3 regions of the Kitasatospora sp. NPDC001664 genome follow, and region 3 is predicted to be linked to each of the others. Evidence: riboswitches for the same ligand, from Rfam matches in the RefSeq annotation. Region 3 holds a riboswitch; each other region holds the start of a gene.
The links. A riboswitch is a leader RNA that binds a small molecule or an ion and turns the genes downstream of it on or off. The one in region 3 is predicted to bind cobalamin.
Positions count from the first base shown of each region.

Region 1: it holds a riboswitch for cobalamin, as region 3 does, so the genes downstream of both, ACWCYY_RS17585 (cobalamin biosynthesis protein) here and metE (5-methyltetrahydropteroyltriglutamate--homocysteine S-methyltransferase) in region 3, are expected to answer to the same signal.
Region 2: it holds a riboswitch for cobalamin, as region 3 does, so the genes downstream of both, ACWCYY_RS09940 (ribonucleoside-diphosphate reductase subunit alpha) here and metE (5-methyltetrahydropteroyltriglutamate--homocysteine S-methyltransferase) in region 3, are expected to answer to the same signal.

Region 1 covers NZ_JBSFGS010000011.1:175,445-178,709, forward strand. Annotated here, with positions in the region: gene ACWCYY_RS17580 (cobyric acid synthase) at 1-411, opposite strand, end outside; gene ACWCYY_RS17585 (cobalamin biosynthesis protein) at 408-1,364, opposite strand; cobalamin riboswitch at 1,434-1,615, opposite strand; gene ACWCYY_RS17590 (YidB family protein) at 1,649-2,176, shown strand; gene ACWCYY_RS17595 (helix-turn-helix domain-containing protein) at 2,457-3,149, shown strand; gene ACWCYY_RS17600 (alpha/beta hydrolase family protein) at 3,261-3,265, shown strand, end outside.
Region 2 covers NZ_JBSFGS010000005.1:253,889-257,153, reverse strand. Annotated here, with positions in the region: gene ACWCYY_RS09940 (ribonucleoside-diphosphate reductase subunit alpha) at 1-1,761, opposite strand, end outside; cobalamin riboswitch at 1,920-2,044, opposite strand; gene ACWCYY_RS09935 (hypothetical protein) at 2,205-3,104, shown strand; gene ACWCYY_RS09930 (glycoside hydrolase family 26 protein) at 3,190-3,265, shown strand, end outside.
Region 3 covers NZ_JBSFGS010000010.1:30,503-33,767, forward strand. Annotated here, with positions in the region: gene metE (5-methyltetrahydropteroyltriglutamate--homocysteine S-methyltransferase) at 1-1,957, opposite strand, end outside; cobalamin riboswitch at 2,097-2,335, opposite strand; gene ACWCYY_RS15815 (serine hydrolase domain-containing protein) at 2,546-3,265, shown strand, end outside.

The DNA.
Region 1 (3,265 bases), on a different contig from region 3:
CGGCGAACCGGCGCCCTCGCAGACCACCACCTCGAACCGGCTGCGCAGGTCCGCCAGGCACTCCAGCGAGCGCTCCAGCAGGTACGGCTTGCGCTCCCGGTAGTCCAGCGCGCCGACCTCGGCCACCGGCTTGCCCAGCAGCACCACCTGGCTGCGCGCATCCGCCCCGGGCTTGAGCAGCACCGGGTTCATCGCCGCCTCCGGCTCCACCCGGGCCGCCTGCGCCTGCATCGCCTGGGCCCGGCCGATCTCGGCGCCGTCGGCGGTGACGAAGGAGTTCAGCGACATGTTCTGCGCCTTGAACGGGGCGACCCGCACCCCCTGCCGGGCCAGCCAGCGGCAGATGCCCGCCGTCACGACGCTCTTCCCGGCGTCCGAGGTGGTCCCGGCGACCAGCAGCGCGTTGCTCACGTTGTCCTCCTCTTCCGGCCCGCACCGGAGATGACGGCCCGTCCGACCAGTGCGACGCCCAGCGCCAGCACGCCCACCCGGCGCGACAGGGCGCACGCCCGCTCGATGTCCCGCACGCCCACGGGGCGCAGCTCCGCCCCGAGCACCGGCCGGTGCTCCACGCGCTCCCCGTACTGCAGCGTGCCCCCGAGGCGCACCCCCAGGGCCCCCGCGAAGGCCGACTCCGCCTGCCCGGCGTTCGGGCTCGGGTGTGACGAACCGTCACGCCGCCACACCCGCCAGGCCGTCCCCGGCTCCGGCGCGGCCGCCACCGTCAGCAGCGCGGTCAGCCGCGCCCCCGGCCAGCCCGCCACGTCGTCCAGCCGCGCCGAGGCCCAGCCGAACCGCAGGTACCGCGCCGAGCGGTGGCCCACCATGGCGTCCAAGGTGTTGACGGCCCGGAAGGCCAGCAGCCCGGGCGTCCCGGCCAGCGCCCCCCAGGTGAGCGCGTTCACCACGGCGTCGGCGGTGTTCTCGGCCACCGACTCCACCACCGCGCGGGCGATCTGCTGCCCGTCCAGGCCGCTCGGATCCCGCCCGCACAGGTGCGGCAGCCGCTCCCGGGCCGCCGTCAGGTCCCCGGCCTCCAGCGAGGCCCCGATGGTCCGGGCCTCCTTCGTCAGCGAGCTGCCGCCCAGCACCGTGAAGGTCGCGGCGGCGGCCAGCGCCGCACTCGCCACCGGGCTGCGGCGCGCGGCCCGCCCGGCCAGCGAGGCCCCCGCGGCGACGGCCCCGACGCAGACGGCGGTGTACGCGGCACCCACGGCGCGGTCGTCGCGCCAGATCCGGCGCTCCAGCCGCGTCGCGGCCGTACCGAACAGCGCCACCGGATGGCCGCGCCGGGGATCGCCGAAGCGGGCGTCCGCCAGGTAGCCGGCGGCGGCGCCCAGCAGAAAGGGGGTCAGACGGCGCACGGTGCGGGCGAGTCGGCGTGGCTCCGGGCAGGCGGCATCAGTGCGTGTCCTCACTCAGGGTCCGCGCCCTGGATCGACGTAGCGGGGGCGAGAGTCTCCTGGCTTCCGGGTCGGACACACCCTCGGGCCTTCCAACAGCCGCCTGGGCGGGCCGTCGTGACCATGGTTCGAGCGTGCTCCCCGGTGACAGTGGCGGGACCGCGCCGGATTCGCACCGGCTTCCTCTCCTTGCCTCCGATTGGCTGAAAGATCCCACCACGCCCCTCGACCGGGCGTCAACAACGGTGGCGGAGGGGTTGGTCACACGGTTGTCCGCCCCGCCGTGCGGCGCGCCTGCGGCGGCGGCAGGCTGGCCGTGGCACGGCACCGTCGCCGTACCGGACCCGGAAGAAACAAGAGGGACGGCGATGACCGATCTCGGCAAACTCCTCAGCGGCCTGCTCGGCGGCAGCGGCGGTGGGAACGCCAGCGCGGGGAACCTGCTCTCCATCCTGCTCGGCTCGCTGGCCGCGAACGGCGCCGGGCGGGGCAACGGGCTCGGCGCCCTGCTCCAGCAGCTGACGGAGGGCGGTCTCGGCTCCCAGGCCCGCTCCTGGGTCGGCACCGGCGACAACCACCCCGTCACCGGCCCCGAACTCGCCGCCGCCCTCCCGCCCGGCGAACTCGAGATGCTCGCCCGCAACGCCGGCATCACCCCCGACCAGGCCGCCGACACCCTCGCCACCCACCTCCCGTCGACGGTCGACCGCCTCACCCCCAACGGCGAACTCCCCACCCCGGCCACCATCGAGGAGCTCTTCGGCAAGATGTGACGCCCGGGAGCGCCCCGCAGGGGCGCGGGGAACTGCGCGAGTCGGAAGGCGGTCCACCTGCAACTCAAGGCACGTCAGCCAGTTGCACGTGCTGCCGTTCCCCCACGCGCAGTTCCCCGCGCCCCTGCGGGGCGCTCCTCGCCGTCGTTATCTCCGAGCGGCCCTGGGTGATCACCCGTCAGTAGTGGGAGGATCCTCCAGCGCCGCGCCCCGGGCCGGGAATCCGGTTCGTGCGTTCAGCGGGTGCAGGCGGCAGCCGGGCCGCACCTACGGTCTGGGCATGCGCCGCAGACCGCCCACCCCCACGCCGGTCCCGTTCTCACCCGCCGCCGCGAGGGCCCACCGGGTGGGCCTCGGGCTGACGCCCGATCAGGTCGCGGCCGGCATGGCCGCGCACGGGGTGCGGCTGCTGCCCACCCACGTGATCGGCTGGGAGACCGGGGAGTACCGCCCGGACGAGACCGAGTTCATCGCCCTGGCCCGCGCCCTCTGGTGCCCGCCGGCGCAGCTGATGGGCACCGCCCCGTCGAGCCTGCGCGACTTCCGGGTGGCCCGGGAGCTCACCCAGGAGCAGGCCGCCCGCCGGATCGGCGTGGCCCTGCGCGTCTACGAACAGGCCGAGCTGACCGGCAGCTGGCCCGGAGACCCGGAGCAGTCCTGGGAACTCGCCCAGGTCCTCGGCCTCACCCTCCGGGCCTTCGCCTGGGTGACCAACCGTCAGGACGCCCTGGAGAAGTGCCTGCGGCAGTGCGTGGACGGCCGCTGGCAGAGCCAGGTGAAGCCGGTCGCCAAGCTGCTGCCGGTGCCCCGCTCCGTCCTGGAGAGCGTCCTCGCCGACCTCCAGCAGGACCACGTCGTGCCGATGCACTGGGGCGCCGCACCCGCCCCCGTCGCCGAGCAGCAGCCCGACGTGCCGCCGCTCCAGCGCTTCTGGGAACTGCTCGCGGCCCGCCCCACCGACATCCCCGTCTGACGCACCGTCCGCTCCCGTTCCCGTACGGCGGCACTCCGGTGGCACCCCGCTCCCGCCCCCGGTCGAATGGACCGCAACGTCCGAGACCCGCCCTCACACCCGGGAGCGCCCATGCG
Region 2 (3,265 bases), on a different contig from region 3:
GACGCCGAAGTGGTCGATGTGCAGCTGGCCGCGGGCGGCCCGGGTCTCGCCGTACGCCTCGTGGCGGCCGAACTGCTCGGCCAGCTCGCTGGAGCGCTCGTAGGCGGTGAGCATGATGCGCTCGGCGATCAGCGTGGAGAGCTGCTTGGCCTCGGCGGAGTCGAAGTCCAGGCGGAGCTGGAAGAAGACGTCCTGAAGACCCATCACCCCGAGGCCGACCGGCCGCCAGCGGGAGTTGGAGGTCCCGGCCTCGGTGGTCGGGTAGAAGTTGATGTCGATGACCCGGTCCAGGAAGGTCACGGCGGTGCGCACGGTGGCGTCCAGCCGCTCCCAGTCCATCGCGTTCACCAGGTCGGCGACGGTGGCGCCCGCGGCGACGTGGGCGCCCAGGTTGACCGAGCCGAGGTTGCAGACGGCGGTCTCGGAGTCGTCGGTGACCTCGATGATCTCGGTGCAGAGGTTCGAGGAGTGCACCACGCGGCCGGGCAGCGCGGTCTGGTTGGCGGCCCGGTTGGAGGCGTCCTTGAAGGTCATCCAGCCGTTGCCGGTCTGCGCCAGGGTGCGCATCATCCGGGCGTAGAGGGTCTGCGCCGGGATGGTGCGGACGGCCTTGCCGGCCTGCTCGGCCTTGAGGTAGGCCTCGTCGAACTCGGCGCCCCAGAGGTCGACCAGCTCGGGCACGTCGGCCGGGGAGAACAGCGACCAGTCGGCGTTGGCGTTCACCCGGCGCATGAACTCGTCCGGGATCCAGTGCGCGAGGTTCAGGTTGTGGGTCCGGCGGGCCTCCTCGCCGGTGTTGTCGCGGAGCTCCAGGAACTCCTCGATGTCCGCGTGCCAGGTCTCCAGGTAGACGCAGGCCGCGCCCTTGCGGCGGCCGCCCTGGTTCACCGCGGCGACCGAGGAGTCCAGGGTGCGCAGGAACGGGACGATGCCGTTGGACTTGCCGTTGGTGCCGCGGATCAGGCTGCCGCGCGAGCGGATCCGGGAGTAGGAGAGGCCGATGCCGCCGGCGTGCTTGGAGAGCCGGGCGATCTGGGCGTACCGGTTGTAGATCGAGTCCAGGTTGTCCAGCGGCGAGTCCAGCAGGTAGCAGGAGGACATCTGCGGGTGCTTGGTGCCGGAGTTGAACAGCGTCGGGGAGCTGGTCAGGTACTCCAGACGGCTCATCAGCTTGTAGAGCTCGGCCACCTCGGCCACCGACTTCTCGGTGTCGCCGACCGCCAGGCCCGCCGCGACCCGGAGCAGGAAGTGCTGCGGGGTCTCGATCACCTGACGGGTGATCGGGTGGCGCAGCAGGTAGCGGGACTGCACGGTGCGCAGGCCGAAGTACTCGAAGCGGTCGTCGCCGGCCGTGTCGATCAGACCGTTGAAGGCGGCCGCGTGCTTGGCCACGAAGGCCGCGGTGACGTCGCCGATCAGGCCCTCGGCGTGGCCGACGGCGATCGAGGCGGCGAAGGAGACGGCGCCCTGCGAGACGGCCTCGTCCTGGATCTCCAGGGCGAGCAGCCGGGCCGCCAGCTTCGAGTACTGCGGGTCCTCGGCGATCATCGAGGCGGCAGCCTCCACGGCCAGGCCGCGCAGCTCGGCGAAGTCCGAACCGGCGTGCCGGCCGCGCAGCGCAGCGGCCGCGACGTGGCCCGGGTCCACCTGGGGGAGGTCGGCGCTGCGGTCCGTGAGGAGCCGGAGGAGGGCGGCGCCCGGGTCGGTCCGGTCTTCGGCGGTTCCCTGGGCGGGCAGGGCAACTGAGGCAGCGATGGTCAAGGCGCTTCTCTCCTGGCGGCGGCGGTCGGCATGGCTGCCGGGCCGACTCGGGCGCAGGGGAGTACGGCGCGGACACCGTCACGGCGCGCGCGATCCACCCCCGGCCCACCCGCGAGGCCCGGACGTCACTGCTGTGCTCCAAGGCGTCTGCGGGGAAGCCGTGTGGCACACCGTCGGCAGGTCACCGGACTCGCGGGCGGTCGTACCGGAAGCCCGCTCACCGTTGCGGGGCAGTCCCGGACTTCCACCGGAGTTCCCCTGCATCGACAGCGAGAGCGAGCATACATGTAGTGCTACCTGGCTCGGTGGACCCCACATCTTGTGTGGTGTCGTGTAGCGCAGTGGTGGCCCGCAGTGATGGGCGTAGGCCCGGCGGGAGGCCTTGTCAGGACCCGGGACCACCCCTGTCTGGGGGTTCCGGCGATGGCCTAGGATCTGCGCACATGAGTGATGGGGTGGGCATGAACGGTGGCAACGGGCAGCAGCCCGGTCAGGAGTACCCGCAGTACCCGCAGCAGTATCCGGCGTTCGGCCCGCCGCCCGGCGGACCGGACTGGGACGCGATGGCGCAGCGGGCGCAGGACGACGCCAAGCGCAAGACCCGGATGCGGCTGCTGCTCGGCGTGGTCGCGCTCGCGGTCGTCGGCGGGCTGGTCGCGGTGGCGGTCTCGGTGTCCTCGAAGGGCGGCGACCCGGTGGCCAAGCCGACCGGAGCGGCCTCGAACAGCCCCACGGCCGGGAAGACCGGCTCCGGCCCGACGGCCACCGCGGGGGAGAGCAAGGCGCCCGTGCCGGCTCCCGGGACCCCGCTCGCGGGTGACGACGCGTCGCTCAAGGCCATCTGGGACGCGAGCACGGACAAGGCTCCGGTGGACCCGGCCGCGTTCTTCCCCGACCAGACCATCGACTTCGGCGGCGCCACCTGGACGCGGCGCAGCGCGACGACGGTCACCCCTTGCTGGCACGCCATCACCGGCGGGCTCGCGGACGTGATCGAGAACCAGGGCTGCCGGCAGGTGCTGCGGGCCACCTACGTGCTGAACGACAGCGCCGTGGTGGTCGGCGTGGCGGTCTTCGACAAGCGGCTCCAGGCGGAGACGGCGACGAACAACGTCAACGGGCAGATCAAGGGCCTCCAGGTGGAGGGCATGAAGGACTTCTGCCAGGAGGTGGGCTGCGCGAACACGCACGGCTCGCTCGGCCGGTTCGCCTACTTCACGGCCGCGGGTTCGGCGAAGGAGGGCGGCGTCGTCGCGGACAAGGTCGCCACCGACGCCGGGCCGGGCTTCGCCGCCCGGGTGCGCGCGACGCTGGAGAAGCGGGCCCTCTCGCAGGCCGGCTGACCGGTGTGACCCGGAGTCAGCTCCGCCCGGTGGTCCGGATACTGTCTCCCCGTCAAGGATGATCAGGATCGTTCAGGGGGAGTCCGTGAGATCTCTGCGGGGCCGGCACGGCGGTGCTGTGACGCTGGCCGCCGTGACGCTGGCCGCCTCGGTCGTGTGCG
Region 3 (3,265 bases):
TGTGCACCTGGGTGTCGGCGCGGACGCCCGAGGTGGTGAGGCGGAACGCCTCGGTGGCCCAGGCGAGGTAGGCGGCACGCTCGGCCTCGCGCAGCGGCAGGGTCTCGCGCAGGGCGGGCTCGTCGACCTGGATGACGGCGGCTCCGGCGGCCTCCAGGTCGGTGACCTCGTCGCGCAGGGCGAGGGCGATCTGGCGGGCGGTGTCGCCGAGCGGCTGGTCGTCGCGGACGAAGGACCAGGCGAGCATGGTGACCGGCCCGGTGAGCATGCCCTTGACCGGACGGTCCGTCAGGGACTGGGCGTAGCGCTGCCATTCGACGGTCATCGGGGTCGGGCGGGAGATGTCGCCGGCCAGCACCGGCGGGCGGACGTAGCGGGTGCCGTAGGACTGCACCCAGCCGTGCTGGGTGGCGAGGTAGCCGGTGAGCTGCTCGGCGAAGTACTGGACCATGTCGTTGCGCTCGGGCTCGCCGTGGACCAGGACGTCGAGGCCGGCCTTCTCCTGGTACTCGATCACCTCGCGGACCTCGTCCCGCATCCGCTCCTGGTAGGCGGCCGCGTCGATCCGGCCGGCCCGCAGGTCGGCCCGGGCGATGCGGAGTTCGGCGGTCTGCGGGAAGGAGCCGATGGTGGTGGTGGGCAGCAGCGGCAGGGCGAGCCTGGCCCGTTGGGCCGCGGCCCGCTCCGGGTAGGCCTGCCCGCGGTGGGCGTCCGCCTCGGTGGTGGCCGCGACCCGGGCCCGGACGGCCGGGTCGTGGGTGATCGGGGAGCCGGCCCGGGAGGCCAGGTCGGCGCGGTTGGCGGCGAGTTGGGGCGCGATGGTGTCGGCGCCCTCGCGCAGGCCGCGGGCGAGCAGGCTGACCTCGGTGGTCTTCTGGCGGGCGAAGGAGAGCCAGCGGGCGATCTGCGGGTCGATGTAGGGCTCGGCGGCGGCGTCCAGCGGGACGTGCAGCAGCGAGCAGGACGGGGCGACGTCCACCCGGTCGGCCAGGCCGAGCAGGGTGGCCAGGGTCGCGAGCGACTTCTCCAGGTTGTTGATCCAGATGTTGCGGCCGTCCACCACTCCGGCGACCAGGCGCTTGCCGGGCAGGCCGCCGACGGCGGCGAGGTCGGCCAGGTTGGCGGCGGCCGGGCCGGTGAAGTCGAGGCCGACGCCCTCGACCGGGGCCTTGGCGAGGACCTTCAGAGCGTCGCCGACCCGGTCGAAGTAGGTGGTGACCAGGATCTTCGGACGCTCGGTCAGCGCGCCGAGGTCGCGGAACACCCGGGTGGCGGCGTTGAGTTCGGCCGGGGTGCGGTCCTGGACCAGGGCGGGCTCGTCGAGTTGGACCCACTCGGCGCCGGCGGCCTTGAGCTCGGCCAGCAGCTGGGCGTAGACCGGCAGCAGGCGGTCGAGCAGGGTGATCGGCTGGAAGTCGGAGGCCACGCCGGGTGCGGGCTTGGCGAGCAGCAGGTAGGTCAGCGGGCCGAGCAGGACCGGGCGGCCCTTGTGGCCGAGCGCGATCGCCTCGCGGAGCTCGCCGACCGCCTTGGCGGAGTTCGCCGCGAAGACCGTGTCCGGACCCAACTCCGGCACCAGGTAGTGGTAGTTGGTGTCGAACCACTTGGTCATCTCCAGCGGAGCGACGTCCTGGTTGCCACGGGCCATGGCGAAGTAGCCGTCCAGCGGGTCGGCCTGCACGGCGGCACGGTGACGGGCCGGGATCGCGCCGACGGCCACGGTGGTGTCCAGCACGTGGTCGTAGAACGAGAAGTCCCCGGTGGGGACTTCGGTGATGCCCACGCCGGCGAGACTGCGCCAGTTGGCGCACCGGAGTTCGGCGGCGGTGGAGTGGAGGGCGTCGGCGGTGACGGTGCCCTTCCAGTAGCCCTCGATCGCCTTCTTCAGCTCACGGTTCGGCCCCTGCCGGGGGTAGCCGTGGACGGTGGCCTGCGAGGCGGTGGTGCTGGTGGTCACGGAGACTCTCCTTCGCGAGTCGCGCTGCGATCCCGGGAGGGCGCGCGGGCGAGGAGGTGTGACAGTGCGGACGCGGCACCAGGATGTGCCCGTCCGTTCCGTCGACCCGCCCACGAGGTCACCGAGATCACCGCGTGCGGGGTGCACGCGGGCAGTGGCAGGTCTTCGGACTCGCGGGCACGTCCGTCCTGGACAGGGCGGACTCCTAGTGGCCGTCGCTTCCCGGGCCCGTCACGGGCCCAGTGCGTGTGACGGCGGTCGTTCCCACTCACCGCTGCGGGGCAGTCCCGGAATGGCCAGATGAAAGGCGTCACCGGGTTCCCTCTTGCGACGCACCTGACCGGCTGTCAGGGCGAACCGACTGCGGTCCCCACCCTAGGCCCCCGCGCCGGTCCTGTCCCGCACGTCCGCATGTCGGAAGCGGCTTCGAGACGGGCCCAGGACCACGGTCCCGGGGGCGGGCCCGCCCCCGGAGCACGTTCCCGGAGGTCATCTCGTCCCGGGCGACGACGGATTGACGGTCCGTCGGATGGTCCTCTGGAAGGGCGCCGGGACGAGGTCCGGCGCCCGAACCGGAGGGGCCCGACGATGAACGAGCACGCACCGCAGCAGCACCGCCCGACCCGCGGCACCACCCGCCGCACCACCCGCCGAGGGGTGGCCGCCGCCGTCACCGCCGCGACCGCCGCCGCCGTGCTGGCCGGGGCCCTGGCACCGGCCGAGGCCTTCGCCGGCCCACGGCCGGACGCCGTGCAGCAGCGCCTGGACGCCCTGGTCAAGAACGACGGCGTGCCCGCCGCCCTGGTGACCGTCAAGGGCCGCGACGGCCGCAGCCGCACCTACACCGCCGGTGTCGGCGACGCGGTCACCAAGGCCAAGGTGCCGGTGGACGGGCAGGTGAGGATCGGCAGCAACACCAAGGCGTTCACCGCCGTGGTGATCCTCCAACTGGTCGCCGAGGGCAAGGTCGGCCTGGACGCGTCCGTCGACACCTACCTCCCGGGCCTGGTGCGCGGGGACGGCATCGACGGCCGGAAGATCACGGTCCGTCAGCTGCTCCAGCACACCAGCGGCCTGCCCGAGTACGTGAACCAGGGCGCGGTCCTGAGCGACCCCGGGCGCTACTACGAGCCGCGCGAACTCCTCGACGCCGCGCTGGCCCAGAAGGCCCACTCCGCCCCCGGCACCCAGTGGGAGTACAACAACACCAACTACCTGCTGGCGGGCCTGATCATCCAGAAGGTCACCGGGCGTCCGCTCGGCGAGGAGATCACCAAGCGGGTCATCGACCGGATCGGCCTGCGGCAC